Regions from separate parts of the Heyndrickxia sp. NPDC080065 genome, predicted to be linked through region 2. Evidence: riboswitches for the same ligand, from Rfam matches in the RefSeq annotation. Region 2 holds a riboswitch; each other region holds the start of a gene.

Region 1 (10,522 bases), on a different contig from region 2:
AAATCGTTGGGGTCGATTTTGTCCCATTAATAACAGAACATTATGACCTGGTCATTCTAAAAACACCAGAAAACGAACCACTCATACGGATAGTGAAGGGAATTTTATCTTCCGATTCATTTAAATCAGAAATCAAGTCTTTAGGAGATTATGATATTTCGCAAATAGGATCAATTATTTATGAAGCTTTTTAAATAGACATCTGTCTTGGTGCCTGTCCCTTGCAGTAAAGCATTAATCTGCAGAGGAATAGGCAACTTTATTCTATTTTTAGATTAGTAGAGTAAAAGTAAACTATAAAGGTCTTTTAATACGTCAAAAACTACAAGATTATTTGTGAAATACGGACAAAAAGTTCCTTTAGATCTATTATTTTGCCTGAACACGCAATCATGCGAAAACCATCGAAAAATATATCTGATAATTAATGAGTGGGTTTTGTAAAATTATTGAAATGTGAATAGGAACCATGTTATTATTTTTTTAACGAATTATCGGAACGGCGTTTCGTAATAACAAACAAAAAGAATCTCCTTATAACGCCTTTCCAAAATTAATGATATTTTAAGGAGGAATTAATTGTGAGTGGATATGTAAAAAAAGGAAATTTACAAGTAGCAAACGAACTCTACGAATTTATTAATTCAGAAGCACTGCCAGGTAGTAAAGTTGATCAAGAAGAGTTTTGGGCAGGATTTGGTACCCTGATTGAAGACCTGACGCCTAAAAACAAAGAATTGCTTGCCGAAAGGGAGGCATTTCAAAATAAAATTAATACATGGCATCTAGAAAATAAAGAATTTGATTTTAATCAATATAAAGCATTTTTGGAAGATATCGGTTACTTAGAGCCTGAAGCAGAGGATTTCAAGATAACAACTGAAGGAGTCGATGATGAGATCGCTGTTCAAGCCGGTCCGCAATTAGTTGTGCCAGTTAATAATGGCCGTTACGCCATCAATGCAGCAAATGCACGCTGGGGAAGCCTTTATGATGCATTATACGGAACAGATGTAATTAGTGAAGAAGGGGGAGCGTATCGAGAAGGAGGCTACAATCCGATTCGCGGTGAAAAGGTTATTTCTTTTGCAAAGGATTTCCTCGATCAAACAGTGCCATTGAAGAAAGGCTCACATAAAGACGTCGTTCAATATAGCGTATTAGAAGGTAAAATAGCTGTTACTCTTAGCGATGGTCATACAGTTGGATTAGCAGATGAGGAAAAGTTTGCGGGTTATCAAGGTGAATCCAATAAGCCATCTGCAATTTTGCTAAAAAATAATAAGCTTCATTTTGAAATCCAGATTGACAGAGACCATCCCATTGGTAAAACGGATGATGCCGGAGTAAAAGACATTCTTCTTGAAGCGGCCTTGACCACCATTATGGATTGTGAGGATTCTGTTACAGCAGTTGATGCTGAGGATAAGGTTTTGGTTTACAGAAATTGGCTAGGATTAATGAAAGGTGATCTGTCAGCTACTTTTACAAAAGGCGGCAAGACAGTGACACGTATAATGAATCCTGATCGCAGCTATGTCTCTCCTGAAGGAAAGGAGTTTCAATTATCTGGACGCTCGTTAATGTTCATTCGAAACGTCGGCCACTTAATGACAAACAATGCCATTTTAGATATGGATGGCAATGAAGTACAGGAAGGAATCATTGATACAGTTATTACTAGTTTGATTGCCAAGCATAGTCTATTAGGGAATGGACAATATCAAAATACAGTGAAAAATTCCATTTATATAGTAAAACCGAAAATGCATGGACCAAAGGAAGTAGCTTTTGCGAATGAGTTATTCGATCGGACAGAAGACCTGCTTGGATTAAAAAGAAACATACTTAAAATAGGTGTGATGGATGAAGAACGCCGTATATCATTAAACTTAAAGACATGTATTCGTGAAGTAAAGGATCGTGTTGCATTTATTAACACTGGTTTCCTTGACCGTACTGGCGATGAAATTCATACTTCAATGGAAGCTGGTCCAATGATCCGTAAAAACGATATGAAATCTGCTAAATGGTTGCAGGGCTATGAGAAATCAAATGTGAATAATGGTCTTATATCAGGCTTCCAAGGACATGCACAAATTGGAAAAGGCATGTGGGCGATGCCTGACTTGATGGAAGAAATGCTCAAGCAAAAGATTGGTCATGTGAAGGCTGGAGCAAATACCGCTTGGGTGCCATCACCAACAGCTGCAACTATTCATGCGCTCCATTATCACCAGGTTGATGTATCAAAGGTTCAAAATGATCTACTAAAAGAAATTTCAAATTTACGTGATGATATTTTACAAATCCCTGTTTCAGAAAATCCTGTGTGGAGTCCTGAAGAAATTCAAGAGGAGCTCGATAATAATGCACAAGGGATTCTTGGATATGTTGTCCGCTGGGTAGAGCAAGGAATTGGCTGTTCTAAAGTTCCTGATATTAATAATGTGGCCCTTATGGAAGATCGTGCAACACTGAGGATTTCCAGCCAGCACGTAGCAAACTGGCTGCATCATGGAATCTGTACGAAAGAGCAAGTTTTAGAGACCTTGCAGCGCATGGCAAAAGTGGTTGATGAACAAAATGCTGGAGATGCCGCATATCGCCCAATGGCTCCGGATTTTGACAACTCAATTGCATTCCAGGCAGCATGTGATCTTGTTTTCGAAGGTTATAATCAGCCGAGCGGATATACAGAACCGATCCTTCACCGCCGCCGTTTAGAAGCAAAGGCTAAATTTGGGCTGTAATTACAGGAGAAATAAATAGCAAATAATTATGCTATAATAACGGAAAAATAGGCTGTACCAGAGGTGAACGTTTTGGAAAGAGAGAATATGGTTAAATCTGTAAGTAGGGCCCTGGATATCATTACACTTGTCAGTATGAAAAAAGGCGGGTTGGGTGTTACAGAGATTGCTAACCAAATAGATATTAATAAAAGCTCTGTTTATCGAATTCTTTCGACTCTCGTTCAATATGGATATGTTGAGCAGGATAGTGAAACAGGCCGTTACAAGCTAGGCTATAAATTTCTGGAGATAAGCTCGAAGTTGCTGGAATCAATTGACTTGAGAGCAGAAGCAAGACCATTTTTACAGGTTCTTGAAAATGAGACGAATGAAGTTATTCACCTTGTTGTATATGATCAGGGTGAAGTCGTTTATATTGAGAAATTAGAAGGAAATGAAATACTTAGAATGCATTCGAAGGTTGGTAAAAGAGCGCCTATGCATTGTACATCTGTAGGGAAAGCTATACTTGCCCACCTGCCAACAAGTGTTGTATTAGATATTCTCGAGCGGAAAGGAATGCCTGTCCATACCGATAAAACAATCACAGATAAAGAAACCTTTCAGAAAGAGCTTATCAAAGTGAAACAAAAAGGATTTGCTCTTGACCTTGAAGAAAATGAGTATGGTATCGCATGTATTGCTGCCCCTATTTTTGATCATAGCGGGAAAGTCATAGCTGCAGTCAGCATATCTGGACCGACAATGAGGATGACAGAAGATAGATTAAATCAACTGCAATCAACCATTGTGCATACTGGACAGAAAATATCAGCAAGGCTCGGCTGGGACAGAGGGTCTGGTCCCATGTCCCACTAGGGACAGGGACCCCCCCTGTCCCTACATTGGTTTAAGTGGTGGCTCAAGATGGTACTCTTTATTTGCATAAATCGCGTCAATTTCTTTAGATTGCAGCAATGTTTTAATAGCAGTCCCTGGGAGTTTCATGGAAACTCCGTTAAATGCAGTTGTATAGGTATAAGTGATGGCGTATGGGATATGTTTTTGATCTAAAAGTCTTTTTAAATCTTCCTGAAAACGGGCGTGACTCTCTTCTACATCTATTTTGGCTTTTTCTAATGTTAAAGGAACGCCCTTTGCTTCTGCTAATGCAACAGCTGCTTTGGCTGGTTGTGTTTTAAAGTGAATGATAATTGAAATTGTTTTTTCGCTATTCATATCAATCTTTGGGTCAATGTATAAAGCTGATTTCATCACTTCTTCCCCCTCTTTTTTTTGCCTCTCTGTTACATCCTTATGATCTTTTAAATTCATATCTCCACACCCTACTAGTACTAAAAGAAAAATGAACAATAAAAAACGGTACCTTCTTACCACAGCTATAACATCCTTTCTCATATAGGATAATTATAGGCTTTCCCTTTCTTATTTATGTTAAATGATTTTTTCGCAGGGATTGTTAAAATCGCAACTAAAATTACGAAAAGTGTCCTAATAAATAAATACTTCGGAAAGTGGCGGGATTCCTGCAAGGGTTTGTAAATTGAATATAATTACTTATAAGGAGCAAAGGAATTTTAGATAATACGAAAACTGAATACACTAGTGTGACAATCACTTTGAAAATAATCTCTTATCAGGATAAGATGAAAATAAAAAAAGGAGTGTACCAGATGAATTCAACAAAAAGCATTATTGAAAAATTAAATTTAAATAAATATCCAACTAAACTGATTCTTCATGCCCCTGAAGATATTCAAGACTTTAATGGAATAGAATATGATTCACAAATTAAAAAAGATAAATATGACCTTATTTTTATCTTTGTTTTCAGTTTAAACGATTATTCAAAGCAATTGCAGTCGGTCATTGACCAACAATTATTAAACGATAAAGGATATTTATTCTTTGCTTATCCTAAAAAGAACAATTCGCAATACCAAGAGTACATTGAGCGTGATAGTTTATTTAATGAAATACCGGTTAATGATGACGGGTATGTTCAAGGTAGTAGCCTTAAGTTTTCTAGAATGGTAAGCTTCAATGATGTTTTCACTGTGGTTGGGCTTAAATCAGAACGAAAAAAAGCGCCAAAAAATACTAGCACAAAAAATAGCCAGTGTGTTGATGACTATATTGAGCATGTTGAAGATATAAAGAAATATTTAAACAAAAATGAGGATTTATTAAATACATACAGCCAGTTAACCTTTGGATATCAAAAGGATTGGGCACGTTATGTATATAGCGCTAAAAGAAAAGAAACTCAGGAAAAGCGACTGCTAGAAATGGAGAAAATATTAGGAGAAGGCTATAAAACCATTGATTTGTATCGAAGAAATAAGAAATAATTGCGGGACAGTGGACCAGACACCGTGTCCCACTAAAGTTCTACATCTTTCTATCCGATATATACATTGAGAGAATGTGAAAGCTAAGAAAAGAGGATAGGAAGATGAGATCAATTAAAGGGAAAATCATTAGTACGACATTATTACTTTTAGCCATTCCTGCACTAATTGTTGGTCTGGTAGGTTATTTTCAAGCAAAACAGCATCTGACAGAGTTAGGGGAAACTACATTGAAAAATGGTGTAGAAATGAGCATTCGAATGATAGATGGTCTAGATAGTGAAGTAAAGGCTGGGCATTTAACTTTAGAAGAGGCACAAGAAAAAGTGAAAACAGTCCTTATTGGGCCAAAGGGTGCTGATGGAAAAAGGGAAATTAATAAACAAGTGAATTTGGGCGAAAATGGTTATTTTTTTGTCCTTGATGAAAAAGGTTTTGAAATTGCTCATCCATCATTAGAAGGTCAAACCGTATGGGATAAAAAAGATACAAAAGGAAAGTCTTTCTCACAGGAGATTATTAAAATGGCCCAATCTGGTGGAGGATTTACTTCATATTATTGGAATCTTCCAAATGATGAATCAAAAATTGCTGAAAAAATTACTTACAGTCAGCTAGAACCTAAATGGGGCTGGGTGATCATTGGCAGTACGTATTCGAAGGATTTCTATAAGTCTGCGGATATTGTCTTATATTCGTTAATCATTACATTAGCCATTTCTATAATTGTTGGAGCAATTATTACTTTATTATTCTCAAAACATATCGCAACTCCGCTAACAAAGATGACTTATGACTTAAATGAAGTCAAGGATGGAAATCTATCGATAGAAATAGTTCGTAATAACCGTAAAGATGAAATTGGGCAATTAAATAACACGTTGAATCAAACGAAAGATAATTTACAGCAAATGGTGAAAAAGATTGCCCATGTTTCAGAAACTATTTCAAATCAAAGTGAAGCATTGACGCAAAATACTGATGAAGTAGGAATAGGTGCAAAGCAAATTGCAACTACCATGCAGGAAATATCTAACGGAGTTGAACAACAAGCTAATTCTTCTACTACTTTACTGGAACAAATGAGCGATTTTTCTCAAACGATTATGAATGTAGCTGTTGAAGGAGAAAATGTAAAAGAAGAATCCTCTCAAATGTTAAAAATTACCGATGAAGGTAATGAAAATATGATGCGCTCCACTGAGCAAATGAAGGTGATTGATCAACAAATCAAACTTTCATTAGAAATGGTAAAAGGATTAGACAATAAAACGAATAAAATTACAGAATTAGTAAAAGTGATCAAAGAAATATCTGATCAAACGAATCTATTATCTTTAAATGCAGCAATCGAAGCTGCAAGAGCAGGAGAAGCAGGAAGAGGATTCGCTGTTGTTGCTGAAGAGGTTAGAAAATTAGCAGATCAAGTCAGTGCATCTATTACAAATATTACTTCTATTGTGCAAGATATCCAAAATGAATCGAATCAAGTAGTAAGTACTCTTGAAGACAGCTACCAAAAGGTAGTATATGGAACCGATCAAATGGATACAACTGGAGAGGTTTTTGCAAAAATAAAAAATACAATTGATTCAGTGAATCATAAAGTAGAAAACATGGTCAGCTCAATGTTTAATATTTTGGATGGTTCGAAAACCATTAATGAGTCGATAGACACGATTGCTGCGGTATCAGAAGAAACAGCCGCAGGAGTTGAACAAGTAACTGCTACGATTGAACAATCAAGTAGTGCAATGGACGAAGTGGCAAGCAGTGCAAAAATGTTAGAAGAACAAGTAACAAACTTAAACAGTGTCGTACAGAATTTTAAATACTAGGGATAGGGCAAAAGCTAGCAGAGTCATTTTCCCAGTTGTTTAATCAATAAAAAATGGAAAGGGACGGTTCGACCGTCCCTTTTAATCTACAAAGATTTCTTTCCATTCATCTTTTTTAGCAAGTAATTCACGAGCGAGCTCTTGTGCTCCTTCAAGGCTGTGACTAGCTGCCCACCCACATTGCACCTCATTGCAAGCAGGAACTTCCTTCGCATTTAACACATCCTGTAATGTTTTTTCTAATGCATCTAGAATTCCATCATAATCATCATGGTTAATGACTGCTAAATAGAAGCCAGTTTGACAGCCCATTGGACTTAAATCGACAACATGATCAAGATGATTCCGAACATTTTCTGCAAGTAAGTGCTCAAGGGAATGAAGTGCAGGCATTTCCATATGCTCTTTATTCGGTTGTTTTAATCGAATATCATACTTATGAATAACATCTCCTTGTTGACCGTGAGTAACACCAGCTAAACGGACATATGGTGCTTTTACTTTCGTATGATCGAGATTAAAGCTTTCTACATTCATTTTTTGTACCATTTGATTTTCACTCCTAAATAATGTTTTTTGAATTATACGGATTTAAAAAAATTCTTCTTCTATTAACATATCATAAAGATTTTTCTTTTAAAGAAGTATTTCGATTTACTATTTTTTCTTTGCTTTGAAGCTTTGGATAACCAATTAGTATAGCCACTATCCCGCAAATTCCCATTAATATCGGATAGAATGAATAAGGGATAATGCTAACAGGCGAAATGGAAGCTAGACCTGCTGCAGCTAGCAGTTGACCGCCATATGGAACGATTCCTTGCCAGCAGCTGGAGAACAGATCGAGTATACTTGCCGACTTTCTTAAATCAATTTCATATTCATCTGCGATATTTTTCGCTAAAGGGCCGGTAATGACAATTGAAATTGTATTATTAGCTGTTGCAATATCAGTTACACTAACTAAGCCGGCAATTCCAAATTCGGCACCTTTTTTGGATTTGATCTTACTAGTTACGAAGTTTAATAGAAAATCTATTCCACCATTATGTTTAATCAATTCAACCACCCCGCCAATCATAATGGCTACAATGGCAAGGTCCTCCATACTCATGACACCTTTGGCAATCGTTTGTAAAAAGCCGAGAAAATCATATGAGCCATAAATCATTCCAATTATGCCAGCAAAAATCGTTCCTCCGAGTAATACAATTAATACATTCACACCTAGGAGTGCCGCAATTAGGACACCGATATAAGGAAGAACTTTAATGATTTCATAAGGATGTTCCCCACCTATATTTGCATGATTTCCATGTGTAATGATTCCAAGAATAATAGCTGTTAGAATGGCTCCAGGGAGAACAATAAAGAAATTAACTTTGAATTTGTCCTTCATTTGTGTATTTTGTGTTCTTACTGCTGCAATGGTTGTATCTGATATCATTGACAAGTTATCCCCAAACATAGCGCCGCCAATAACAGTAGCCATTGCCAATGCCATAGGAATATCTGTTTGTCCTGCAATTCCTATTCCAATGGGAGCTAGTGCAACAACTGTTCCCATAGAAGTTCCCATAGAGGTGGAGATAAAGCAGGCGATGACGAATAGTCCAACCATTAATAAATTTGCCGGAAGTAAGGATAATCCAAGATTGACTGTCGATTCAACAGCACCCATTTCCTTCGCAACACCCGCAAAAGCTCCTGCCAGAATAAAAATTATACACATTAAGATAATATTCGAATGCCCAGCCCCTTTACAAAAGATCTCAATCTTTTTCGATAAAGTTTCTTTCCTATTCATTAAAAGAGCAATGGCACCAGCAATGATAACCGCAACACTTAGTGGCATTTTTGAAAAGTCTTTTGAAAGAAGCCCTGTACCGATAAAAAGCAGTACAAAGATAAGCAAGGGTAAAAGAGCAAGCGCACTTCCTTTTTTTTCTTTTTGATTAGTCATTTCTCTTCCCTCCATTTTTTGATCATTAGTGCATCGTCATTCCACCTGTTACATTAATCCCTTGTCCTGTCATATAATCAGAGTATTTCGATGCTAGGAAAACAACGACATGAGCGATATCTTGAGGAGTCGCTGTTCTTCCTAATGGCACTTGTGAAATATCCTCATCTTTAATGGCTTCCGCGTTTAATCCTCTTAACTCACCTCCTATAATTCTTTCATTTTTTTTCATATCTGTTTCAACTATTCCTGGACAAACAGCATTTACATTTATTTGGTCTTTTGCTAATTCGATTGCCATTACTTTTGTAAAACCTAATACTGCATGTTTAGACGCAACATAGCTTCCCATTAATCGATAGCCATTTTTTCCAGCCTGTGAGGAAATATTAATAATTTTTCCACCTTCACCTTGTTCTTTTAAGTAACGTGCAACAGCCTGGCTGCATAAGTAAACTCCTTTTGCATTTACATCCATTACACGATCCCAATCGCTTTCTTTAATATCAACAGCATAATCCATGGAAGAAATTCCGGCATTATTTACTAAAATGTCTAATCTTCCAAAGGTTTCGATAGCTGTTTGTATCATTTCATTGACCTGTTCACTTTTTGTTACATTTGCCTGGTGGTATAGCAATTGCTTAGTCGATTGTTCAGGGTCTACGTTTAAATCAACCGCCACTACTTTCGCTCCGCAGTCTAAAAGTGCATGGATAATTGCTTTTCCAATTCCTTGTGCCCCTCCTGTTACAATGGCTACTTTTCCAGTTAAGTCCATACAATACATAATGATTGCTCCTTCTTTGAAATGTATTATTCATATTGGAATAATCGGATTAAAATGTAGGATAATTTCGATTTTGCCCTCTATTTTGTACAAAGCGAAGAAGAAAGTTAAAAATGGGACTATCTTTTCTGTTAACGATGGAGAAAAAGAAAAGGCCACTCAAAATAGAGAGGCCTTGGATAAACAAGTTCGAGTCCTCTCTTATCTTTCAAAACAAATGTTTTGCAGGATTTAGCACCAAATCACGATGAACATGAAAGGTTGCCGAGCTTCATAGGGCCAGTCCCTCAGCTACTCTTTATAAGAGATACAATATGAAATTAAATTTACATCCTATTTATATAAATTACACAAAGGTTTAAAAAAAGTCAATTTTATTTTAGTATGGATTTTATTAATACTATCACTATGCAATCGTAAGCAGATGAAAAATTGATTAATTAGACTGGGTTAATACTAAGATGTCAATAAAATAATGCTAAAAAAATTTATTTTGGGAGTTGACAATAAACACCTTATCAATATATAATTCAAAACAATAAATATTCGTTAATATAAGATTCGGCTATGAAAGGAAACAAGTAATGTTTTATCTCCCTGTTATAGAGAGCTGATGGTGGTGAAAATCAGTACAAAGATAAGCATGAATTACAATCCTGGAGCTTCTTTTTCGTAATAAAGAGATGTCTTTATGAAGGGAAAGACGGTCATTCGATCGTTAACAAGGTCAAGAGGTGAACGATATTTGTTCACAACTAGGGTGGTACCGCGAAAATATTCGTCCCTACTGGAAAACCAGTAGGGACTTTTTGTTTATAAAATAA
Region 2 (10,522 bases):
ATAGGATTAAGATAATGGATTTATCCTGTCAATTGCTTTTCTTCGACCAGATCCTTTTCTAGTGACAAAAGTCATTGCACGGACACAAAATGAGAATCAACAGTCTGGTGTGGAAGTGAAAGACAATCAGGTTAGCGATAACCGAAAAATTGCGGTTGGGGCAACTGTCATGATATTAACACACGTTGTTATGGTAGCCATTATGACAATGACTCCAATACACATGCAGCATCATGGACATGGTTTAGGGGAAGTTGGGTTAGTCATTGGTATTCATATAGCGGCTATGTATCTCCCTTCTTTAATTACTGGGATTTTAGTTGATAAGTGGGGCAGAACAGCCATGGCTTACACCTCTGGTGTTACTTTGTTATTATCTGGGGTTATGGCTGCTTTAGTTCCAGCTGATTCTATTGTTCTTCTAATTATCGCATTGGCGTTGCTCGGTCTCGGTTGGAACTTTGGATTAATTAGCGGGACAGCAATTATAGTTGATGCTACTCCAGCAGTATCGCGTGCAAAAACACAAGGTTCGGTTGATGTTCTGATCGCTTTAACAGGTGCCTCTGGTGGTGCGCTATCTGGTATGGTTGTTTCAAATTTTAGTTACGCCACTCTCACCATTTCCGGTGGTGTTTTGTCTCTACTCCTTATCCCAGTGGTAATTTGGTCTCGTCGTCTAGGGACTAAACAACGAAAGAAGAACTTGTTAAGTGAACATCAAAAATCACTAAATAAGGATGTATAGGATCAGTGTAGGTTAGTATGTGGCCAAACATAATTAATCAATAATCGACCAAGATTTAAAGTTATATAAACCTAGAATTTGGAAAAAATAGATGGGATTCCTCCAAATTCGTAACATACTATAAATTTCACCAACTATATGTAAAATGGGTTTAAACAAATCAACTGATGAGGAGTTTGCCAGTTTATTTTCTACTATTTACTAATTTTGTTTTATTAGAATTCATACTTTTCTCTTAAGATCTAAGACACAAATATTGAAATAACATATTTTTAATGCTATTATAGATATATAAAGTCTCTTATAGAGGTGAATATTAAATATGAAATATTCTAAAGCTACAAATTATGCCTTACACACAATGCTTTTTCTTGCAATGGAAACACAAAATAAACCAGTAGGTGTACAACAATTAGCAGAAAGGCAGAATGTTTCTCCAACGTATTTGTCTAAAATATTAACAAAGTTAACAAAGGAAGGAATGATTAATTCTGTTTCAGGTGCCAATGGAGGGTATACACTTAGACAGAATTGGGAAGATATTTCATTTTTAGATATTATACATGCAATTGAGGGCAAATCGTCTTTGTTTGATTGTTGTTTATACTCTAATCCAGAATGTGTGATAAAAGAAGTGATGTTATCTGCAGAGGAAAAACTGGAAGATGAGTTAAGAAACAGAAAAATATCGGATTTTGTAAAAAAATAGTAGTGGATTTATGGTCCACCATTATTTTTATAATAATTAGAGATATAAAGAGTCTTTTAAGTCTTTTGTTTGTATTTTAATTTGACTACTAACTAAATTTCTTACTTTTAAATTCTTTAGCATGGCTATAGTTTAGAATCTATTTAATTTATTTAAAGGATTTTTAAATGATATTTTTTAGAGAAAACAATATAAATGATAAGGCTGTTTTCGTAAAGTTTGTTGCTTTTTTAGTGAGATTTTATTAACAATCTGAGTTGATTGTAGCGGAGGGCACTTGACTCCTGCGGGAAAAAGAGGGAAGAGGGAGACCCCACAGGCGGTAACGCCGAGGAGGCTCCCATCCCTCCCCGCGGAAAGCAAGTGTCTGAAGCGGAAATCAACGGACTAAGTTTATAGTCTAAAAACAACAATTTATACGAAAAGAGCCAATGATAAAAACAATTTATGGAGGAAAACAACATTATGGAATTATTTAATTGTGCAATTATAGGTGCAGGACCAGCTGGTCTAAATGCGAGTTTGATTTTAGGAAGATCTCGTAAAAAAATCGCTTTATTTGATAATGGAACAAATCGGAATCGCGTGACTCAGGAATCACATGGATTTATTACTCGTGATGGAATTAAGCCAGCAGAGTTTAAAGAAATAGCTTTAAATGAACTAAAAAGATATCCATCAGTTAATTATTTTCAAAACACGGTTATGCAAATAACAAAACAATCAAACGGTTGGTTTAAAATTGAGACTTTAGAAGACACAGAGTATTTAGCAGAGAAGATCATATTGGCAACAGGTGTTCAAGAGGAACTTCCATCAGTTCCAAACATTAAAATGTATTATGGGAAAAGTCTATTCAGCTGCCCAACATGTGATGGGTGGGAACTAAGAGATCAGCCCATAATTATTATTTCAGAAAATGAAGAACATACCCTTTATAAAGCGAAGCTTGTCTATAACTGGTCACAGGATTTAGTTATTGCCACAAATGGTCATGAGTTATCTGCTACGACATTGAATGAACTTCAAAGTAAAGATATAACTATTATTACTGAACCTATTAAGAACCTACAGGGCGAGGATGGTTATTTAAAAAAAATAGAATTTTGTTCAGGCCTTGAAATAGAAAGAGTTGGAGGTTTTATAGTACCTAAATTCATCCGTCAAAATCAATTTGTGAAGCAACTCGGTTGTAAATTAAATGAAAATGGTAGCATTGTGGCAGATGAGGCAGGGCGTACGTCACAGAAAAATGTATATGTAGCAGGGGAAACAGCTAAATTAGGCCAGTCTTCATTAATTGTTGCTGCTGCTGAAGGATATAAAACAGCGATGGCAGTTGTTTTCGACTCTACAATTGAAAGTTGAGGATTTAAGTGTGCTAGAGGAAAACTAATCTAATATAAGATGTTAAAAAATTTTTTCTTAATTAGAGGTATTAAAGCTCTGTAATGTTTCTTGAAAGGGGGATAGTAGATTTGATAAATAAATTAAAACCATATTATATGGGGTATTTCATCTTGAACAGTTTTTATTAGCTTATTTAGAGATTTTAAAACTATTTAATATCCATAAAGGAGGAAAAAATAATGTCAATTATTCAAGTATCAACAAAGGAAGAACTAGAACAGCATTTAATAACCGACAAGCTTGTCTTAATAAATTTCTGGGCAGAATGGTGTGGCCCTTGTAAAATGTTTGTGATGGTTCTTGATCAACTCAATGAAGAATTGAGTGAAAAGGTAAAAATTATTAGAATTAACGTTGACAAAAGCCCAGACCTTACAGCTGAATACCAAGTACTAGGAATCCCGCACTCTCGTTTGATTGTTAATAATAAATTACATGATCCAATTGTTGGGTATATACCTCTTGAGAATCTAAAAGAGATAATAGGGGTTTAAGTAATGAAAAATCAAATAAGAGGAGGAAAAGAAAGATGAGTATTTATGATTGTGCTATTATCGGCGGAGGACCAGCTGGATTAAATGCAGCATTTTTGTTAGGCAGAGCGAATCGATTGGTAGCATTGTTTGATACAAATAATAACCACCTTGCATACGAGCTCCAAGAAAGTATTTTTAGAAATGGTAATAACCATCCTGAATTCATGCAATCAGGAAAACAAAAATTAAAACATTACCCTACTATTCATTCAATTGATAATAAAAGTGTTAAGGTAATTAAACAATCAGACAATAAGCTATTTAAAATTTATACTGATGATGGTAGCTTTCTTGCTGAAAAAATCCTTCTGACTGAAGGGACCGAAATACAGTCTGATATTCCTAATATTGATTTGTATTATAATAAAAGTATTTTTACTTCACCATATTGTTACGGTTGGGAATTAAAAGGTAAAAAGTTAATTTATTTTAATGAAACAACTGAAGTTGCCCATACTGCTAAAATAATTCACAACTTATCAAATGATCTGATCGTTGCAACAAATGGTAATGAAATGAAAGAAAATGAAAAACAGGAATTAGAAAATAAAGGAATCAATGTGATTACTGAAAAGATTAAGGAAATTAAGGGTCATAATGGAGTGTTGAGTAGTATTGTCTTTCAAAATGGGTTAGAAGTAGATAGGCAAGCAGGTTTTATAACACCATCATCATACACAACAAACGTAATTGGTCAAGGATTTTCATGTGATCTTGATGAACATGGATTAATTGTTGTTGATCATTTTGGGAGAACATCAGAAAAAAATGTTTATGCAGCAGGTGATGCTGCACAGCCTGCACCAACTGAGATCGTTCTTTCTGAAGCAACTGGAATACAAGCCGCAATGGCAATTAATACAGATATTTCAATTGAAAAGTTTTAATGAGTATTGTTACTTAATAATAATCTATTTAGATCAGATTTTGTAAAATAAAGTTAAGCATGCTCAAGTAAATGAGAAAGTTTATTATCTACACAATCGGTTTAAGATCAACTTATTCACTTGTTTCAACGATGTTAGATTAAGCTGTATAACGCTTAACAGACAAAGATACACTTCTTATTCATTCGGAACAAGGCATGCACTTTAAATTTGGATTAGGAATGTTAATAGCATTTCTAATCTATTTATATTTCGCTAAGAAACAGTAGGTTCCAGAACAGTCAATACAGTATCTGTCGAATTGAGATTAACATTAGCACCTATTGGAATAGCGGCTTTATAATAACCATGTCCTGTAGCAAGGTTGATGATCAGTGGTTTTCCTAAGGGGACTAACAAATTATTAATTAAATCTGCATAGGATGTATTATAAGATACTGGGCAATTTGTACAATCCCCCATGATAATCCCAAGACAATCTTGAAATTTACCTGCCATCAAGAATTGAGTAAGATACCTAAAAATCAACGTAGCAGGAGTGTGGGTTTCTTCTAAAAACAGTATTTTTCCTTTTGTATTTATTTCATATGGTGTGCCAAGTGTATTCACTAACGAAGTCATATTTCCACCGACGATTGGACCTGTAACATTACCAGGTACTAAACTTATCAGGGGAATGTCCGGTGGATTTTCGATGATCCTGGAAGAAGCAAGCGTAGAAGTTGCTTTGAAAAATTGGTCATAATTATAAGCAGGAGTTTCCGACCGAAAGTCAATAAGCATTAAGCTGTGGAACGTAATTAAATTACTATACAGATACAAACTATTTAATAATACCGAGGTATCACTATAACCGGATATAATTTTAGGGCTATTGTTTATAACACCAAAATCTAAATAAGGAAGAATGGTTTGAACCCCGGTTCCTCCCCGGGTTGAAAGGATCATTTTGACACTCGGATCTCTAAACATATTCATTATATCCTCTGCTCTTTGTTGAGGTGTGGCAGCTATGATGCCATTATGAGAATAAACGTGACTGCCAAAAACGACAGTAAAGCCCATATCTCTTAACACTTGTACTCTGGCATTTATAACATTTGGTTCTAGAGAGCTGCCAGGTGTAACCAATCCAATCGTATCTCCTCTTTGTAACAACGAGGGTCTTATTGCCATATTTTTCTCTCCCTGGATTCGTTTCAATTATAATTTACGATAATAGTATTATAAGGTGAACTGAAATATGTCAAATTCAAGATAACTACAAATTAAATACTTACATTTTTTTATGTAAAATTCATTAATTATATGGGATAAGATATTTATTGCTTGTTCTACTAAAAGACAGGGTAGTTTAACCATGATTATTTTTTAATAAAAACAGGACTTATTGTTGTATAGGAGAATATATACAGTAGAATACAAAACTTAAATTTGGTTATTACACCAAAAAAAATAAAGGAAGTCCAACTGATTTATTTATGTTCGGAAACGATGAACAAGGATTACCCTTTTGGGGAGGATATTCATTAGGCTATTACTTAGTTAAATGGTATCTTGAAAAATGTAAAAATATTTCCTTTGAAGAATTGACTTTTGTTACCTTCAGAATATTTTATGATGTGTGGGATTGTTGGCAACATCAACACAACTGGGTAAAGGAGATCTCTCAAATGTTGTTAAAATAGGTGATTGAATATTATTAATCCTATTTCAAATAGTGGTTCTAAATAAATTACTGGGGACATTCTTTTAACAATGAATTTTTTGTCTTATAGAAAAGTCAGGTTAGTGAAAGTAGGAAAAAGAATACATAATAAAGGAATTTAAAAAGGTATACAGGAGGAGGCAATTACATGAGTTGGCCTACACATATATTAGCAGTGAGTGGTATTGTTGAAAATAATGAAGGGGGAAATACTTTTAGTAAAAACACATAATGGTGGCTGGGTTTTTCCAGGTGGGCAAGTGGAAGTTGGGGAGAATCTAATGGATGCATTAATTAGAGAAGTAAAAGAAGAAAGTGGGATAGATACAGCTGTATCTCAATTAATTGGAGTTTATTCTAATACTGGTATACATAAATGGTATGACGGTGTAACTGATGTTCCTACAAAATTAATTTTAGATTTTGTTTGCAGGCCTGTAGGTGGAGAGCTAAGTATTTCAGAAGAAACATCAGAAAGTGAGTGGGTACCAAGGGACAAAGTTCTTGAATTAGTTACTACACCAGCTATTCAAACACGTTTTAAAGCATACTTGGACTTTAAAAATGATATAAAATATATGGAATTTGTAACTAAACCTGAGTTTGAAATAAAAATGAATAAGACGATTAATTAGGACTAGATTTTATTAATTGATTTTATTAATTGTGATTGTGTTTTTTTCGAGGGTTGTTAGCTTATTGAGATATAGGTTTTGAATTATCATGGAGGATGGTGATTGAAATGAATCATTTACATCATGAATTTTACCTTAGCGATCAAGAAAAGCTTATAATAATTAAGGGTATTAAACTAGGCCTTTCGCGCTTTTATAGGGAAAGGGTAGGAAAACCTGAAATCTTGACAGAGAAAAATTTCATCTCCCGCCAGCGTGCCTCCTATGTTTTTGACTCCATATACCATCATGCGAACCAACATCCAGAACTTAATATTATTGCTGAAGTACGAAATGCGGGCTTGTCCTATGAATATGTTTTACTAGTGTTGGAAGACAGAGATATCATAATTACATTTAGTCAAGTAAAACACCATGACGATTTACCAGAATATAGTGAATACCGAAGTGAATATACGGGGGGTAACGGCAGACTAAACCCCCAATTATCATTTTTTGAAGAAATAGCATCTAATCATGTTAAAAAATATAAACATCTTATTGTTACATTCAATGGAGCAAACGGGCCAAATCCGGATTTTATTTGGATAGGTGCCACAACACGTGAACAAAACGCTTGGATATACCATCAAGACTTAACAGAGGGGCTGCAGTTGATTGCCCAGTAACGTTTTTTATCACGACCAAAATATAGATTAGAGTAATAAGAACTTTTTCCGTGTTAAAGATAAATGTTTATAATGTTCAAAAATATGCTAGTCATATATTTTGAGAAAATGGTTATTTCTAACTAAGATAATTTTTAATTTTTTAAATTTATAATTGACTTTCAACTTAGACATATGTAAAGTTGTAAATAATTAAATATGAGTAATTTTCTTATCCAGAGAGGTGGAGGGACTGGCCCATTGATACCTCAGCAACAGGCTTTTAAGTACTGTGCTAATTCCAGAAGCGTATAGCTTGAAGATAAGAGGAGTATTAATTGTAAATCTAAAACCTCTTCTTATTTTCAAGAAGAGGTTTTTATTATTTAAATTAGGAGGAATTTATTATGGCAAGTGAATTAATCAAAGCTATTAATCTATTGAAAGAAAAACATTGGGTTGATTTAACCCATACTTTTGGACCTGATTCTCCGCACTTTTCTGCTTTTGATTCAGCTGATTTTAAAACATTATTTGATCATAATGATGGATTTCTTGCACAAAGTTTTACATTTGCGGGGCAGTATGGAACACATCTGGATGCACCGATACATTTTGTCCGCAATAAGAGATATTTGGATGAATTAGAGTTAAAGGAATTAATTTTGCCTCTTGTTGTAATTGATAAATCGAAGGAAGCCGCAGAAAACCATGATTTCACCTTAACCGTGGACGATATTTTGAAATTTGAAGAAGATCATGGAAAAATCGAGGAAGGGTCATTTGTCGCTCTTCGAACTGATTGGAGTAAACGATGGCCTAATCTAGAAGAATTTAATAACAAAGATGAAGATGGGAATAATCATGCACCAGGTTGGTCAGTTGATTCATTGAAATTTTTATTTGAGGAAAGAAAAATTAAAGCGGTCGGTCATGAAACCTTTGATACTGATTCAAGTATTGACTTTCAAAAAAATGGAGCACTGTTAGCAGAATACTATGTACTTGAGCAGGATACATATCAAGTTGAGCTTTTAACAAATTTGGATCAGCTTCCGGCAAAAGGAGCGGTCATATTTAACATTGTTCCAAAACCAGAAAAGGCATCTGGCTTTCCAGTAAGATCATTCGCTATTCTACCTTAAATTTACAAGAAGAACCTAAAGAATATATGTTCCTGAGAAAAATTTGATAAGGACCAAAGAAATTATTAGAAAAAAGAGCTTCCAAATTGCCAAAAAGGCTTTTAGGAAGCTCCTTTTAATTTATTTTAGTCTGTTGTTTTGTTCATTTCTCTTATAAAGGAAGCAACATGAGGAAAAAAATTGAGAATATTTTTAGGTTCTTTTATTCTATCAATAAATTTATTGGTGAATGTTAGGAGCGGTATAGAAACATGCAGCAGCAAGTCACTTAAACGGTTCAATCTTATTTGAAAAAGGAATTATCATTAATTTATAGAATATACCAACTAAAGAAGGATATAAGGAGAGATCAAGATGTCTTTGTTAGTTGGAATGTTTTTTGTGTTAATGGTAAGTTTGGTGATTTTTGGGATTTTGAGGAAAAGTAATATAGCAGGGGTAAAATTTATGTTGCTCGGTTTAAACTTAATTTTAGTTGGAGGAATCATTGTTGTAGATGATAGTTTAAACTTAGGAGAGTTTGCTTACATAATCATATTAATTGGTTTGAGTCTATCATTTGTAGGTTTTGGAAAAAGAAATTAACGGTTATTTTATGGGGCTGGTTTCTTGAAGATGGAGAAAAGAGTATTTAGAGAAAAAAATCAGGAGGGAATAATAAGAATGAGTAGTCTTAATCCAAAACATATAATTGCAGTTTCTGCTTATGTTACCAATGAGAATGGGGAAGCTTTATTAGTTAAAACACATTGGCGTTCTGATACGTGGGAACCACCTGGAGGACAAGTGGAAGAAGGGGAACCATTAGATAAAGCTGTGTGTAGGGAAGTATTAGAGGAGACTGGAATTGTTATCTCACCTATTGGAATTACAGGTGTTTATTACAACGCAACGAAGCACATATTATCTATAGTATTTAAAGCAAAGTATGTTGATGGGGAAATAAAGATTCAAGCAGAAGAGATAAAAGAGGCAAAATTTGTAAAGTTAAATGAAGATAATATTGATAATTACATAACTCGTCCACATATGAACTCTCGGACTATTGATTCTATAAGAGCAACAAGTTTTATTCCATATGAAACTTGGGATGTAGATCCTTATAACCTTTTAGGAAGATTAGAGGATAAATAATAAGAAGTTACTAAACTCATTCAACATAATTTTATTTGTAACTGGGCTGGGTAGGCTGAAGGGGATTTTAAATAAATCAATGAATAAATAAACTAAATGAAATATTTTTTGATGCTGTTGGTGTACTTTTGAAACTTTCTAATAGGAAGTAACATATCTATTAAGTGGTAACTGTATCCCAGTTACCACCTATTTATAAAATTATTATAAGTTTTTAACGTACAGTTCTTTGTATCGTAGCAAATTAAAATAATCATTTTTTTAGTGATGAATTTATTGTAAACAAATAGGTAATACGCTTTTTATTAATGAAAAAGGTTACTTTAACAATTGTGGAACAAAGGGAGGGAATATTTTGGAGATATCTAGTGGTAATTTATTATTGTCAAAGATATCAATTCATGATATGGATTTTATTTGCAAGATTGAATGTGATGAAAAATTATGGTATTTTGAGGAATCTGTACAGACTGATGTAAATGTAGTCCGTAACAAGTATATTAGTAAAATCGAAGAAAGCGGAAAACCAAGAAGTTATGATTTTGTAGTATCTATAGAAGCTGATAGAAGTATACTACCAATTGGTTTAGCGCAAATATGGAGCTATAGTGATTATAGGAAAAGCTGGGAAATTGGTTTTGTAATACTTCCTGAATATAGAGGTGAAGGTCATGGAAGTGATGCGGCTAAACTATTATTAAAATTTGCTTTTGAAAAGTTAGAAGCACATAAAGTGGTTGGAATGTGCAATTCAAAAAACATACGCTCTGCAGCCCTGATGTAACGTATTGGTATGAACAGGGAAGGGGTTTTTAAAGAAGAGCTATTTTGGCAAAATAAATGGATAGACCAATACTTTTACGCTATTTTGGAAAAAGATTTTTTTGGTGAAAATTAAACTAAGTATATAAGGTCCATCAGTTAAATCATTCAATGTGACTTTGCTTTGAGCAGCTAAAGGAT
Region 3 (10,522 bases), on a different contig from region 2:
TCCTTTTTTTCACGAATCTTGAATGTTGCTGAAGTCCCATCCATTCTCGGCATCATCACATCTAAAAGAATAAGATGAATTTCATTTTCGTTTAATTTTTCGATAGCTTCTATCCCATCTTTAGCCTTTATCACGGTGATTCCTTCATTTTTTAAGTAAATTTCGATAACATCCCTTATTTCTACTTCGTCATCAACCACTAATACACGATATTCCAACTTCCACCCTCCATCCTTGTTTATTTCAGCTATTTCTATAGTAAAATAGATTTCTTAACAATCATCTAGTGAAAAAATGAAGAATTTCTTAAGTTTCTATATTTTCTATATTTCATTATAAATGGTAATTTTTTGTCTTTCTATTAAACTTGATACAATATAAAAATTTTATAACACAAAAATCAACAAATATTTTTCAGCTATTATCATATTTTTCTATTTCACTTATATACCTATAGAGTTACAATGGTCTTTATATATGGCTGTTTTCGTAAAGATAGTTGCTTTTCGTAAATCGCATAAATACTTAATTAATATGGTTTCGTGCTCTTTTCTTCATCCCATACTTTTTATATAAGTGCAAAAACAACCGTAAAAATCCTACTGCCGATTTTTACTTTGTTACAAATAACAACAAAGTATTAGAAAAGAGCCTTATATATTAATTTGAATATAGAGTAGGAGAAATTTCATTGGATGCTAGAACAAATAAATTTCAAGAACAGACTCTCTTTAACATAACTTGGCCGCTTTTGATTGAGTTGACACTTCATATGGGAATGGGCATCATGGCAACTCTTATGCTTAGTCATTATTCTGATGATGCGGCTTCAGGAGTTGGCGTAGCTAACCAATTGCTAAATATTTTCATCCTAGTTTTTACCGTTACTTCAATCGGTGCAACGGTATTAATCAGTCAAAGTATAGGTGCCGGTCAATTGCAAAAAGCAAGACAATTGTCTCGGTCCGTATTCAGTTTAAATTTTTGGTTTGGAATCATCGTAGCAGTTATCGTTTTTCTTTTTGGCGACCATCTCCTTCGGTTATTTGACATCCACGGGAAAGTGTTTGATTACGGACTTATCTTTGTACGTATTTGCGGTGCATCCCTTTTTCTTGAGTCTTTATCATTAGCACTAAGTGCCGTGCTTCGCAGTCATGGTTATACGAAGGAATCAATGGTTGTCACGGTTATTATGGACTTAATAAGCATTTGCGGGAATATCATTGCTACTACAGGTATATTGGGTTTACCGATTACAGGGGTTATAGGAGTATCTTGGGCAATGGTAGCTGCACGAACCTTTGCCGTTATCGCGCTAATTTATTTTGTTTACAAAAGACTTTCATTAAAATTAAAAATTAGTGATCTATTCCATACAAAAAAGGAGGATATTAGAAGTCTCCTTTCGATAGGGATTCCATCTGCAGGGGAAAACTTATCTTATCAATTATCTCAGTTAGTCATTACCGGGTTTGTTGTTTCTATCGGAACATCAGCTCTTGCTTCCCGTATTTATCTATTAAATCTGTCTATGATTTGTTATTTGTTTACATTAGCAATTGCACAAGGTACTCAGCTCCTAGTTGCCCGTTATATCGGCGGGAAACAATTTGATCGTGCTCTCCGCCGAGGCATTCGTACGTTAAAAATAGCGATGTGTGCATCTTTCATTGCATCACTTATCTTAGCACTTATTGGATCACCCGTTTTAAAAATCTTTACAGATGATCCACAAATTATTGCGATTGGTTTACCTGTTTTATGGGCAATTGTTGTTACAGAACCAGGAAGAGCCATGAATATCGTTTTAATGAATGCATTAAAATCTGCAGGGGATGTTCGTTTTCCTGTCATCATCGGAATCATCTCTATGTGGGGAGTAGCTGTTGTTCTCAGCTATATACTAGGTGTACATTTTGAACTCGGTCTTTTAGGAATTTGGATTGCCCAAGGAGCAGATGAGTGGTTTAGGGGTAGCTTTGCCTTGAGAAGATGGATGACAAAGCCTTGGGAACGTAAAGCAGCAAAAATGAAATTAAGAGCCTTAAAATCATCATAACTAGAGAAACAAATTTTTATATTATTTGCCCCTTCTCCTTCCCCCTTTCTATTCATATAGAGGGGGAAGCTTTTTTTGCCAATTCCCGCGTGTGTAATCAATTTAGGTTCATGATAAGATAGATAGATAATACTAAAGGGAGATGAAGAAAATGAAAAATGAAATCATTGAAAGATTTACTTCCTATGTAAAAGTGGACACACAATCGAATGAAGAAAGCGAAACTTGTCCTTCTACACCTGGACAATGGACACTCCTTCACATGCTAGTAGATGAATTAAAGGCAATTGGTATGGAAGAAGTAACGATTGATGAAAATGGGTATGTTATGGCAACACTTCCATCAAATACTGAAAAAGAAGTTCCAACTATTGGGTTTTTAGCACATGTAGACACAGCGACTGACTTTACAGGAACGAATGTTAACCCACAAATTGTAGAAGATTATGATGGCAATGATATTGTATTAAATGATTCATTACATATTGTATTATCACCACAGGATTTTCCTAACCTTGCTAACTATAAAGGTCATACATTAATTACTACTGATGGAACAACTCTTCTAGGAGCGGATAACAAGGCGGGTATTACTGAAATCATGACTGCGATGGCTTATTTGATCAAGCATCCAGAAATTAAACATGGAAAAGTTAGAGTAGCCTTTACACCAGATGAAGAGATTGGAAGAGGACCACAAAAATTTGATGTGACAGCCTTCAATGCGAAGTATGCTTACACAGTAGATGGAGGACCGATCGGTGAATTAGAATATGAAAGCTTTAATGCTGCTGGAGCGAAAATCACGATTAAAGGAAACAATATTCATCCTGGTTCGGCGAAAGGAAAAATGGTCAATTCGGTAAAAATTGCAATGGAACTGCAAAGTAAATTACCTGTAGAAGAGGCTCCAGAATATACAGAAGGCTATGAAGGATTCTATCACTTGCTTTCATTAAATGGTGATGTAGAGCTAACAAAAATGAACTATATCATTAGAGATCATGACAAAGAAAAATTTAATGCTAAGAAGGCAAACCTTGAACAGATCGTCAATGAACTGAAAGTAAAATACGGAGAAAAGAATATTATTCTAGAGATGAATGATCAATATTACAATATGAAAGACAAGATTGAACCAGAAATGCATATTGTTGATATTGCTTATGAAGCAATGAAGAGCTTGGATATTGAGCCGATTATTTCTCCTATTCGCGGCGGTACAGATGGTTCACAATTATCCTATATGGGACTGCCGACACCAAATATTTTTACAGGTGGAGAAAATTTCCACGGTAAATATGAATTTACCTCAGTCGATAACATGATTAAAGCAACAAACGTTATCATCGAAATTACTAAGTTATTTGAAGAAAAAGCAGAAGCGTAAATTTGAAAAAGCTAGCCTATTCACGGGTTAGCTTTTTTTATACATATTAAAAGATACAAATTTTATTAATTTTTGTTTAATTAATTTATTTTTGATTATACAATTAACTTAAACAAAAAGAGGAAATCACTCCAAAAGAAGCCATTAAACAATAGGGGGACTTGAAAAATGAAAGAAGAAATATCAAAATTATTAACTTTAGTAAAAGAAGATAAAATCGATAACGAGGAAGCGACAGAACTACTATACTTACTTAAAGTCAAAGAAGAAGGGCTTGCCACTCAAAAGTCTGCTGACTATTTAAACAAAACACTAAAAATAAGCATTCAATCTGAAGATGGAGATAATATTAATGTTAATTTACCGATTAAGTTGATATTATCCCTATTAAAAGTGGGACATAACATAGCAAAATATGTTCCTGATGCGGAAAAGTACATGAAAGGCATCGATATGGATTTGTTAACAGGAGCCATTGAAAATGAACTAGAAGGGCAAATCGTTGATATCCAATCTGCAGATGGCGATAATGTATCGATTATTATTGAGTAGGTACTCCGATGATTAAAGTAAAAATAAAAACAGAGGGTAAAACATGGAACATCCCCCTGCCTTATGCCTTATTAAATATTAGCACATCGATATTATGCTCAAAATTTTTATGGAGAAATATAGACAAACAGATTAATAAACATGCAGAAAAAAAAGCTGTTCGTTTCTTACCTTTAGATCAGAAAATAATGAAACCCCTTCTTAAAGAACTCATTCAAGAATTAAAGAATTATAAAAATCATGTACTAATTGATATAAAAACAGAAGATGGAACAGAAGTCATCGTAAAATTGTGACGGTGTCAGGCACCGCTCGTGGACAAATCGGATATTTTTCCACTCCACACGGACATTATTCAAAATATTGGTATTTCAGAACTATGAATGTCCACCTGGAGCGGAAAAAAACAATAAAAGTCCACGAATGGTGTCAGGCACCATTATTTTATAATATACCGATCCAAATCTTAATAGCTGTTGCTAAAATCATGACTGCTAATATGATTTGGAGAATTTTTGTGTTAACCCTTTTCCCTGTGGTTGCACCTAGTGGTGAAGCAATTAAGCTTGCAACGACCATAATAATCGAAGGTAGCAGCTCAACTTGACCTGTTGAAAGTTTTCCAGTAATCGAACCAATGGATGAGATAAATGTAATTGCGAGAGATGAAGCGATGGTCATTCTTGTTGGGATTTTTAACACTACAAGCATTATAGGGACTAATAAGAATGCTCCACCTGCTCCGACAATACCAGCGGCTATTCCAACGAGTAAAGCTAGTAAGGAAGCGAGCCATTTGTTAAATCTCACTTGGTCAAAACGCTGATCATCGATTCCCCTTTTAGGTATAAACATCATAACAACTGCAATTAAGGCAAGTATGCCATAGACTAAGTTAATGCCGCCCTCTGTGAAAAATTTTGAAGAATATCCCCCGATAAAACTGCCGATTAAAATACTAATACCCATGTATGCAATTAGTGATTTATTTAGAAAACCGCCTTTTCGATAGGCCCATACCCCGCCAATCGTAGCAAAAAACACTTGAACAGCTGTTATTCCTGACACGGAATGTGCGCTAAACTGGGCAACTCCCAACATAGCTGGTATATACAACAACATTGGATAATTAATAATGGCTCCACCAATACCTAGCATTCCCGAAATAAAGGATCCAACAAAACCGATAATAAAAATTGTAATAATAAAGCTGAAATCCATTGTTGCTCCTCCTTAAAATGCATTGTTAAATATCAGATGAAAAGCAAACCTTGAATGGTCCCCTTTTCATTATCCCTTTTTTATCCAAAATTTCAATACACCATTATCGTTTTCATGCTTCAATAACTCATGCCCACCAAACTTGACCATGTAGTTAAGTCATTTTTTGAGCATTCTTATACCCTGCAAGGTATTCCACCAACCATTATTTTTAATAAAATATTTAGTATTTATTGCTAAATTCAAAAGACTAGCAACCCTGATGGTTGACTATTTCAAAATTAATATAATATGATAAATATTAATAAAATTAAATTTTATAGTTTTCCTTATCAAGAGAGGTGGAGGGACTGGCCCTGTGAAACCCAGCAACCACTGTTTATTTAAACAGAATGGTGCTAAATCCTTTAGAACTATTTATGTTCTTGAAGATGAGGAAGAGACTTTGTCAATAAGCTCTTCCTTTTTTAAGGAAGAGCTTATTTATTATTTATCGTTTGTTCTTAATATCATATATTTTTTCAAAGGAGAGAGAGACAATGGTTCAAAATGTAGAAAACGTAAAACACACTTTTCAGACAATCACTCCACCTTTTCGTGCAGATCAAGTCGGGAGCTTATTAAGGCCTGAACGTGTAAAACATGCCCGTTTGCAAAAAGCGGCAGGAAAGATCACTGCTGATCAATTAAGGGAAATTGAAAATGAAGAAATTATTCGTATCGTTCAAAAACAAAAGGAAGTCGGCCTTCAGGCAGTAACTGATGGAGAATTAAGGCGAGCATGGTGGCATTTTGATTTTCTTGAAAACCTTGATGGAGTAGAAGGCTATGATTCGGAAAACGGCCTACAATTTCATGGAAAAACAACAAAGGCACATTCTGTTAAAGTTACAGGAAAAATTGATTTCACCAATCATCCAATGCTTGATGATTATAAATTTTTGCATAGCATTACTGGAGACAGCATAGCAAAAATGACTATTCCAAGCCCAAACATGCTATTTTTTAGAGGGAAAATAGCAAAAGAAGTTTATCATGACCAAGAAGAATTTTTGCATGACCTAACTATTGCCTATCAAAAGGCAATTCAAGCCTTCTATGATGCTGGCTGCCGATATTTGCAGTTAGATGACACATCATGGTCTTCATTTTTCTCAGAAGATGGTGTTAGAAAAATCCTGGAAAAAGGACAAAATCCTAAACAATTACAACAATTTGCTGCAAGAGCTATAAATGAATCCATCGTAAATCGACCTGATGATATGAAAATCACTATGCATATATGTCGGGGGAACTTCCGATCCACATGGAAAGAGTCCGGCGGATATGATGCGGTATCAGAAATATTATTCGATGGTCTAAATGTAGATGGTTTATTCCTCGAGTTTGATGACAATCGATCCGGCGGCTTTGAACCACTACGATATGTGAAACGCCCTGATTTGCAAATTATTCTTGGATTAATCACTTCTAAGTTCGGAGAACTAGAAAATCCAGGTGATATTAAGCGTCGAATCGATGAAGCTTCAAAATTTGTAAACTTAAATCAATTAGGGCTGAGTCCACAATGTGGATTTGCATCGACCGAAGAGGGGAATATTCTTACCGAAGAACAGCAATGGAATAAACTTCGTCATGTAATCGAAATTGCCCATGATGTTTGGAAATAGAAGTGCGAAAGCGCCTCGATCATCCTAGGGCAAAAATGTTCCGGGAAAATCAGCTTTTGGATTTTCATCAATGAAGTCCGCTCTTTAACTTCATTGGGAAAGTACTAAAGCAGACCTTCCTCGGTAGCCAGTTTCTGACCTCGAGGGGCTAGGAGCTGGACATAAAGGAATTAGGTTTAGTCTGTACAAAATTATAGATCTAATAAAATGTTGTCAGGTATCAATGATGCCTGACAACATATTTTTCTATTTATTCATTTGTGCAAGAAAGTCCCCAAGAAGATCCTCAATGTCTTCTGTTTCTTCTTTTACGGAAGAGATTTCTTCTTCTTCTGTAGCTATATGCCAATCAAAGTTTTCTAAATCGTCATCCTGAACCACTTTTTCTTCATCAAGCTTCGGTTCATAATGTTCCATTCTCATTTCATTAATATCTATTTCACCATCAGTAGACTCTTCCATAAAATATGGGTAATCATCCACTTCTACTTTATTTAAGGAAGCGATCAGAGATGCGGTTCTGACAGGGTCTGTTAATAATTGATAGACAATGCTGCCTAACAAAGCCTGAGATTGTTCGTGTTTTAACCAATTTCGCTGTGCTTTGTTTAGACCTTTAGGTAATGGGATTGTTAACGTTTCTCGGTGTTTTGATAAAGATTGTCCAACCCCAGTCATTACAAATTCAGCGATTTTACTTGAAAAATTTCTTCTTTCAGTTTCCTTTAGCTTTTCCAAATGTCTTAAAATATGGTCTGGTGTATCAGAGGGGATTCGAAATGTGATTGGCTGTCCCCGCTTCATTTCTATTCCTTTCATCTAATCACCTTATTTGGTTTTGGCTAATTTTTTTTCTTCTTTTGGCTCATCTTTTTTATTTTTTCGAGTAAAGTCCGTAATTAACTTATAATAAGCATTTACCATCATCCAAATACTTTCTTTTTCATCTTCAAAAAAATCGATATTATAGCCATCTAGATTATTGTTCATCGTTTTGAGATAGTCCTTTAAAATAATTGAACCACCACCTATGAAATAACAAATTTCTGTTTGTGAATTTTTTTGCCAAGTATTCCTTAAAATACGGTATTGCTTTTTAGCTAAATCAAATAAAATTCGATCCACTATATCGTGAACGCTTGTCCGGCTTCCTTTGACCATGATGTGGTTACGATCATTTTTCTTCGTAATGATTTCAACAACATCTCGTCTGCTATCAAGCTCGACACCATGTTTAGACCTAATTTCTTCCCTTATTGATTCAAGAGACTCTGAAACACCTAAGTTATACCCTTGAGCTTTATCATCATCTACTTTGCGGTTTTTAATAACTGCAATATCTGTTGATAAGCCTCCAATGTCTTGAATGAGGATTCTTTTATCAATTAATTCCTTATTAATAATATTTAAATTGTTATCCATCACAAGATTGATAAAAGCAGCAAAACCTTCTGGATATACTTTTACTTCCTCAAATTTGATATTTACCTTTTGACCTTGATATCTCGGGGTAACTAAAAATTCAACTTGATGAACAGATCCAAGCAAACGAGAGCGGAAACCAACATCTTTTCCTTCCTTTACTTCCCTAAGTGGAAGGCCGGTACCTAAAGTATAGTTTGCTTCAATGACATGATTAGAACGTTTAAAAATCTGGGAATTTTCTTCACTAACCGCATCCAAGGCTAAGCTAGCAAATAACATAATAAGTGTTTGATCTTCCTCTGATTTACTGCTTCCTGGGTCTAATTCGGTTGAATTATTGCTCTTTGTCGCGAGGTGCCCTACACGGTAAATTGCATTATTATCTTTTAAAATGGGAGAGTGGACACGTATATGTATTCCATCAATGGGATTTTGTTTATCTAAATCTTCTAAACCAATAATTGGGCGATCCTCTATATCCCTAGCAACTACATTAGGAATATTTATTTCTTTATCTAGTTCTCCAAATATACCTTTAAGAGAATCGTTACCTACATCAATTGCTGCAATACGTGAATTTGTCAAATGAATCATCCCTTTCACAATATGTCGAATAAAAGGTTATTAGATCTAAACTGACCCGTCAATGAATCATGAACATATATCACGAATATTTATAAATAGACATGCATTTGTAATCTTGTATACGGATTTGTAAACATAGCGGGATAAGGACTAAAAAATCCTTATATATCAATATGTATACGCATTTGTGTACAAGTATACATTTCCGTACACAAATGTATACAATATGTGTACTTGTTTACAAATATGTATACATATTGCTTTTTCAATAAAATTTCAGCAATCAGAAACCATTTCTAATTCTAAAGGTCCTATTTATTTTTCACTCATCTGCATGATTTAAATACAGATGGAAAAAGTAACAACGAGATTCTATTATAGGAGGATGAATCAATGGAAAACACACATGATTTTGTAGAAAAACTCCACAATGATCAAGAAAAAGCTGAACAAAATAGAAAACGGGGTAAAGGCAGTCCTGGCAAGAAATTACCGACTAAACAACACGGCACAAATAAATAGTTCTTCATAAAAAGGAAGAGTGTCCCATAAGTGTCCGCATATTGCAGTTGGGTCACTCTCCCTTTAATTAAATCAACACTTTCTAACCTCTACCGGTTTAAGTATTTACTTCTCTACTCCATTCATTAGCAGTATCAAGAATAAATCGGTTAAAAGCTTCACTTTCCTCAAACATAGGTGAATGTGCAGACTTCTCAAACCACACCCATTTCTTAACGGGAGCTTGAAGATCTTTAAAAAAGGCTTCTGCTAATACACTTGGTGTAGTAAAATCATGGCGACCGCAGCAGAAAGCGATAGGAACTTGAAGGTTTTTATTCGACTTAAATAGATCAAAACAGGCTAATTCTTCTTTTAATAATGACGTTGAAAAAAATTTCCCTCTCATCCATCTAATAAAATCAAATAAACGATATTCAGTACTTTTTAATATTGGCTTGAATAATAAACCCGCAAGTTTCCCGTTATGGACTAAACCTACTTCAAACTCCTGCAGCCATTTAGTTAATATCCAATCGAAACATAACTTATTCCATGGAGGTGGCCCAATTCTCTTAAGCTCAGCATAGGCCTTTTCATTCCCAATCTCTTGAGACTTTTTAAGTATAAACTCATATGAAACTCTATCATTTTCAGTCCAACTAATAACTGGAGAAACAGCAAAAAAACCATAAAAAAGCTCTGGATGACGACTGGTAGCCAAAAATGAGAGAATAGCTCCAAACGAGTGACCCAGAATATAGACTTTTTCTTTTGAAAAACGCAAACAAAGTTTTCTAACGATTTCAACTAGATCTTCCACCATTTGATTTAACGTCATCGAATCATTAGGTATGTTTTTGGAAAAGGAAAGTCCAGTACCCCGTTGATCCCAGTTAACAACGAGATATTCCTTTTCAAGTTCCCTAGTAAACTGTCTTATATAACTAATTTGTGCTGCACCTGGCCCGCCATGAACCCAGAGGAGGATCGGTTTACTTTGATCCCATCCGCGTAATAGAAGCCATTGTTCAACACCGCCGATCGTCATCGATTCAAGTGAGGATATACTATTTGGTGCATTCTGTATAGCCGGGGTTCTACGAATGAACATAA

What was found. A riboswitch is a leader RNA that binds a small molecule or an ion and turns the genes downstream of it on or off. The one in region 2 is predicted to bind S-adenosylmethionine.
Region 1: it holds a riboswitch for S-adenosylmethionine, as region 2 does, so the genes downstream of both, ACQKP0_RS01765 (SDR family NAD(P)-dependent oxidoreductase) here and ACQKP0_RS14210 (cyclase family protein) in region 2, are expected to answer to the same signal.
Region 3: it holds a riboswitch for S-adenosylmethionine, as region 2 does, so the genes downstream of both, ACQKP0_RS09750 (5-methyltetrahydropteroyltriglutamate--homocysteine S-methyltransferase) here and ACQKP0_RS14210 (cyclase family protein) in region 2, are expected to answer to the same signal.

What each region holds. Positions count from the first base shown of each region.
Region 1 is NZ_JBNNWS010000001.1:387,652-398,173, reverse strand. It holds gene ACQKP0_RS01805 (substrate-binding domain-containing protein) at 1-194, shown strand, start outside; gene ACQKP0_RS01800 (malate synthase G) at 582-2,753, shown strand; gene ACQKP0_RS01795 (IclR family transcriptional regulator) at 2,826-3,614, shown strand; gene ACQKP0_RS01790 (protease inhibitor I9 family protein) at 3,636-4,070, opposite strand; gene ACQKP0_RS01785 (YdeI/OmpD-associated family protein) at 4,430-5,107, shown strand; gene ACQKP0_RS01780 (methyl-accepting chemotaxis protein) at 5,212-6,945, shown strand; gene ACQKP0_RS01775 (S-ribosylhomocysteine lyase) at 7,027-7,494, opposite strand; gene ACQKP0_RS01770 (Na+/H+ antiporter NhaC family protein) at 7,565-8,908, opposite strand; gene ACQKP0_RS01765 (SDR family NAD(P)-dependent oxidoreductase) at 8,934-9,698, opposite strand; SAM riboswitch class I at 9,897-10,005, opposite strand; T-box leader at 10,257-10,487, shown strand.
Region 2 is NZ_JBNNWS010000010.1:194,914-205,435, forward strand. It holds partial or broken gene ACQKP0_RS14165 (MFS transporter) at 41-748, shown strand; gene ACQKP0_RS14170 (Rrf2 family transcriptional regulator) at 1,071-1,457, shown strand; gene ACQKP0_RS14175 (NAD(P)/FAD-dependent oxidoreductase) at 1,923-2,825, shown strand; gene ACQKP0_RS14180 (thioredoxin family protein) at 3,047-3,361, shown strand; gene ACQKP0_RS14185 (NAD(P)/FAD-dependent oxidoreductase) at 3,397-4,290, shown strand; gene ACQKP0_RS14190 (S66 peptidase family protein) at 4,546-5,466, opposite strand; gene ACQKP0_RS14195 (DUF2268 domain-containing putative Zn-dependent protease) at 5,772-5,978, shown strand; gene ACQKP0_RS14200 (NUDIX hydrolase) at 6,196-6,633, shown strand; gene ACQKP0_RS14205 (hypothetical protein) at 6,741-7,301, shown strand; SAM riboswitch class I at 7,510-7,609, shown strand; gene ACQKP0_RS14210 (cyclase family protein) at 7,688-8,425, shown strand; gene ACQKP0_RS14215 (hypothetical protein) at 8,780-9,010, shown strand; gene ACQKP0_RS14220 (NUDIX hydrolase) at 9,089-9,559, shown strand; gene ACQKP0_RS14225 (GNAT family N-acetyltransferase) at 9,915-10,343, shown strand.
Region 3 is NZ_JBNNWS010000007.1:75,555-86,076, reverse strand. It holds gene ACQKP0_RS09780 (response regulator transcription factor) at 1-218, opposite strand, end outside; gene ACQKP0_RS09775 (MATE family efflux transporter) at 692-2,062, shown strand; gene pepT (peptidase T) at 2,214-3,452, shown strand; gene ACQKP0_RS09765 (hypothetical protein) at 3,621-4,004, shown strand; gene ACQKP0_RS09760 (hypothetical protein) at 4,013-4,300, shown strand; gene ACQKP0_RS09755 (sulfite exporter TauE/SafE family protein) at 4,449-5,225, opposite strand; SAM riboswitch class I at 5,552-5,663, shown strand; gene ACQKP0_RS09750 (5-methyltetrahydropteroyltriglutamate--homocysteine S-methyltransferase) at 5,765-6,895, shown strand; gene ACQKP0_RS09745 (hypothetical protein) at 7,142-7,714, opposite strand; gene ACQKP0_RS09740 (ParM/StbA family protein) at 7,724-8,905, opposite strand; gene ACQKP0_RS09735 (DUF4023 family protein) at 9,299-9,427, shown strand; gene ACQKP0_RS09730 (alpha/beta fold hydrolase) at 9,525-10,520, opposite strand.